Regions from separate parts of the Kosakonia beeri genome, predicted to be linked through region 2. Evidence: predicted binding sites of a transcription regulator. Region 2 holds the regulator's gene; the other holds the start of a gene.
The links. The regulator sigma-54, encoded in region 2, starts transcription at its own class of promoters, with help from an activator protein. The targets are predictions, from matches to a motif close to GTTGGCACANNTTTCGCTNT.
Positions count from the first base shown of each region.

Region 1: a site for sigma-54 is predicted at 1,423-1,442, ahead of glnA (glutamate--ammonia ligase). Genes of this name have one in related genera too.

Region 1 covers NZ_CM135106.1:4,848,679-4,851,092, forward strand. The annotation lists gene typA (ribosome-dependent GTPase TypA) at 1-1,151, opposite strand, end outside; gene glnA (glutamate--ammonia ligase) at 1,532-2,414, shown strand, end outside.
Region 2 covers NZ_CM135106.1:574,101-576,514, reverse strand. The annotation lists gene lptB (LPS export ABC transporter ATP-binding protein) at 1-366, shown strand, start outside; gene rpoN (RNA polymerase factor sigma-54) at 415-1,848, shown strand; gene hpf (ribosome hibernation promoting factor) at 1,871-2,158, shown strand; gene ptsN (PTS IIA-like nitrogen regulatory protein PtsN) at 2,239-2,414, shown strand, end outside.

The sequences.
Region 1 (2,414 bases), 650 kb from region 2:
CGGGAAACCGCCATTTCGAAACCTTCACGACGCATGTTCTCAATAAGAACAGACAGGTGCAGTTCACCACGACCGGAGACACGGAACGCGTCCGCATCTTCAGTTTCTTCAACACGCAGTGCAACGTTGTGCACCAGCTCTTTATTCAGGCGGTCGAGGATCTGACGTGAAGTCACGTACTTACCTTCTTTACCACAGAACGGAGAGGTGTTGACGTTGAAGAACATGGTAACGGTCGGCTCATCAACAGACAGTGCAGGCAGCGCTTCAACATTCTGCGGATCGCAGATGGTGTCGGAGATGTTCAGCTCGCCCAGACCGGTGATAGCAATGATATCGCCCGCTTCTGCGATGTCACTTTCAATACGCTCCAGCCCCAGGTGGGTCAGTACTTTACCGACTTTACCGTTACGGGTTTTGCCTTCGCTATCAATGATAGTGACTTGCTGGTTCGGCTTCACTTTACCGCGCTTGATACGACCAATGCCGATAACACCAACGTAGTTGTTGTAGTCGAGCTGAGAGATCTGCATCTGCAGGGTACCGTCGAGATCGACATTCGGAGCCGGTACATGGTCAACAATCGCCTGATACAGCGGGGTCATGTCGTCAGCCATGTCTTCGTGGTCCATACCCGCGATACCGTTCAGCGCAGAAGCGTAAACGATCGGGAAGTCCAGCTGTTCGTCGGTTGCATCCAGGTTAACGAACAGGTCGAAGACCTGATCAACAACCCAGTCAGGACGCGCGCCAGGGCGGTCCACTTTGTTGATTACCACGATTGGTTTCAGGCCATGGGCAAATGCTTTTTTGGTCACGAAGCGCGTTTGCGGCATCGGGCCGTCAAATGCGTCAACCACCAGCAGCACGGAATCGACCATGGACATCACACGCTCAACTTCACCACCGAAGTCGGCGTGCCCTGGGGTATCAACGATGTTGATACGGTAATCATTCCATTTGATAGCGGTGTTTTTCGCGAGGATAGTAATCCCACGCTCTTTCTCCAAATCGTTGGAGTCCATCACACGCTCTTGAGTTTCAGCACGTTCGTCGAACGTACCGGATTGCTGCAGCAGCTTGTCAACCAGGGTCGTTTTACCGTGGTCAACGTGAGCAATGATGGCGATGTTACGCAGATTTTCGATCACAACTTTGCCTCAGGCATTAGAAATAGCGCGTTATTGTACACGTATTAATCGAAGGACTAAACAGGATCACAAACATCCTCCGCAAACAAGTATTGCAGAGTTGCTTTGTGATCGCTTTCACGGAGCGTTAAAAGGGGCAATTAACGAAAATTGCACCAATATGGTGCTCAATGTTCACATAGAAGCACTATATTGGTGCAGCTTAACCATCATGGTGCAGCCCTTTTGCACTATACCGTGCATGATAACGCCTTTTAGGGGGCATTTAAAAGTTGGCATAGATTTCGCTTTATCAATAACACGGCAACAACGCCAGGTTTACGCAGTAATAGAAGACCTCGTTACCACGACGACAATGACAAATCCGGGAGAGTTTAAGTATGTCCGCTGAACACGTTTTGACGATGCTGAATGAGCACGAAGTGAAGTTTGTTGATCTGCGCTTCACCGACACGAAAGGTAAAGAACAGCACGTCACGATCCCAGCCCATCAGGTTAATGCTGACTTCTTCGAAGAAGGTAAAATGTTTGATGGTTCTTCGATCGGTGGCTGGAAAGGCATCAACGAATCTGACATGGTGCTGATGCCGGACGCGACTACCGCTGTCATTGACCCGTTCTACGAAGAATCTACGCTGATTATCCGTTGCGATATTCTGGAACCAGGCACCATGCAGGGCTACGATCGTGACCCGCGCTCCATCGCGAAACGCGCTGAAGAGTATCTGCGTTCTACCGGTCTGGCAGACACGGTTCTGTTTGGGCCAGAGCCGGAGTTCTTCCTGTTTGACGACGTTCGCTTCGGCAGCTCCATTTCCGGTTCCAGCGTGGCTATCGACGATATCGAAGGCGCATGGAACACCACCACTAAATACGAAGGTGGTAACAAAGGTCACCGTCCGGCCGTGAAAGGCGGTTACTTCCCGGTTCCGCCGGTGGATTCATCACAGGATCTGCGTTCCACCATGTGTCTGGTGATGGAAGAGATGGGTCTGGTCGTTGAAGCGCACCACCACGAAGTGGCAACGGCGGGTCAGAACGAAGTGGCCACCCGTTTCAACACCATGACCAAAAAAGCGGACGAAATTCAGATCTACAAATACGTTGTGCACAACGTTGCGCACCGTTTCGGTAAAACCGCGACCTTTATGCCAAAACCGATGTTCGGTGATAACGGTTCCGGTATGCACTGCCATATGTCCCTCTCCAAGAACGGTACCAACCTGTTCTCTGGTGACAAATATGCCGGTCTGTCAGAAATGG
Region 2 (2,414 bases):
CTGATGGAAGAGTTCCATATTGAGCACCTGCGCGACAGCATGGGCCAGGCGCTGTCCGGCGGCGAACGTCGACGCGTGGAAATTGCCCGCGCGCTGGCGGCGAATCCCAAATTCATTTTACTTGATGAGCCGTTTGCCGGCGTTGACCCCATTTCGGTTATTGATATTAAGCGCATCATCGAACACCTGCGTGACAGCGGGTTGGGTGTCCTGATCACCGACCATAATGTCCGCGAAACGCTGGCGGTATGCGAACGTGCTTACATCGTCAGCCAGGGGCATTTAATTGCGCATGGAACACCGCAGCAAATCCTTGAAGACGAACACGTTAAGCGCGTATATCTTGGGGAAGACTTCAGACTCTGATAGGGTAGAGTTTATTGACGTATTTTGTCGGAGAGTGCTGCTCTGAATATGAAGCAAGGTTTGCAACTTAGGCTCAGCCAACAGCTGGCCATGACGCCACAACTGCAACAGGCTATCCGTCTATTGCAGTTGTCCACGTTGGAACTTCAGCAGGAACTTCAGCAAGCGCTGGAGAGTAATCCATTGCTGGAACAAACCGATCTTCATGAAGAAGTGGATACCCAACAAAGCCAGGATAACGAAGGACTGGATAGCGTCGATGCTCTCGAACAAAAAGAGATGCCTGACGAACTGCCGCTGGATGCGAGCTGGGATGAGATCTACACCGCGGGTACCCCATCCGGTAGCAGTAACGATTACGTTGATGACGAACTGCCGATTTATCAGGGTGAAACCACGCAGTCCCTGCAAGACTACCTTATGTGGCAGGTGGAACTGACGCCGTTTTCCGATACCGATCGCGCTATCGCGACCTCCATTGTTGATGCCGTTGACGACACCGGTTATCTGACCGTGTCGCTGGAAGATATCCTGGAAAGCATGGGCAACGAAGAGGTCGGGCTCGATGAAGTCGAAGCCGTGCTGAAACGTATCCAACGCTTCGACCCTGTCGGTGTTGCGGCACGGGATCTGCGCGATTGCCTGCTGATCCAACTCTCTCAGTTTGCTAAAGACACCCCGTGGTGTGAAGAGGCCCGGCTTATCATTAGCGAACATCTCGATCTGCTTGCTAATCACGATTTCCGCTCGCTGATGCGCGTAACGCGACTGAAAGAAGATGTGCTGAAGGAAGCCGTCAATCTGATCCAGTCGCTGGATCCTCGTCCGGGCCAGTCAATCCAGACCGGGGAACCGGAATATGTTATTCCGGATGTGCTGGTGCGTAAGCACAATGGTCGCTGGGCAGTCGAACTGAACACCGACAGCATTCCGCGTCTGCAAATTAACCAGCATTATGCCTCCATGTGCGGCGGCGCGCGTAACGACGCCGATAGCCAGTTTATCCGCAGTAATCTGCAGGAAGCGAAATGGCTGATTAAAAGCCTGGAAAGCCGTAACGATACACTGCTGCGCGTTAGCCGCTGTATTGTTGAACAGCAACAGGCTTTCTTTGAGCAAGGCGAAGAGTTTATGAAACCGATGGTGCTGGCGGATATCGCGCAGGCCGTCGAAATGCATGAATCCACGATTTCTCGTGTGACAACCCAGAAGTACCTTCATAGTCCACGCGGCATTTTTGAACTTAAATATTTCTTCTCCAGTCACGTAAGCACCGAAGGCGGTGGCGAAGCCTCGTCGACGGCGATTCGCGCACTGGTGAAGAAGTTAATCGCCGCAGAAAACCCTGCGAAACCACTGAGTGACAGTAAGCTGACCACCCTCCTTTCCGATCAGGGAATCATGGTGGCGCGGCGTACCGTTGCAAAGTATCGAGAGTCTTTATCCATTCCGCCGTCTAACCAGCGCAAACAACTGGTTTGACCAAACCGATAAGGAAGACACTATGCAGCTTAACATCACAGGACAGAACGTCGAGATCACTGATGCACTTCGCGATTTTGTGAACAGCAAATTCGCTAAACTTGAACAGTATTTCGACAGGATTAATCAGGTCTATATTGTGTTGAAAGTGGAGAAAGTGACTCACACTTCGGATGCGACGCTCCATGTAAATGGAGGGGAGCTTCATGCCAGTGCGGAAGGGCAGGATATGTATGCTGCAATCGACGGTTTAATTGATAAACTGGCGAGGCAGCTCACGAAGCATAAAGATAAACTGAAACAACACTAATTGTCCGGGCGTCCGTTTGGCGCGTTGCACCCTGCCGCAACCCGGCAGGGTGTCTGCACTGGCGTCGCTTAGGTGAAATTATGATGAACAACGATTCCGCTCTTCAGTTGAGCAATGTCCTTAACCAGGAATGTACCCGTAGCGGCGTTCACTGTCAGAGCAAAAAACGCGCTCTGGAAATCATCAGTGAGCTGGCGGCAAAACAGTTGGGCCTGCCGCCGCAGGTCGTTTTCGAAGCGATTCTGACACGTGAGAA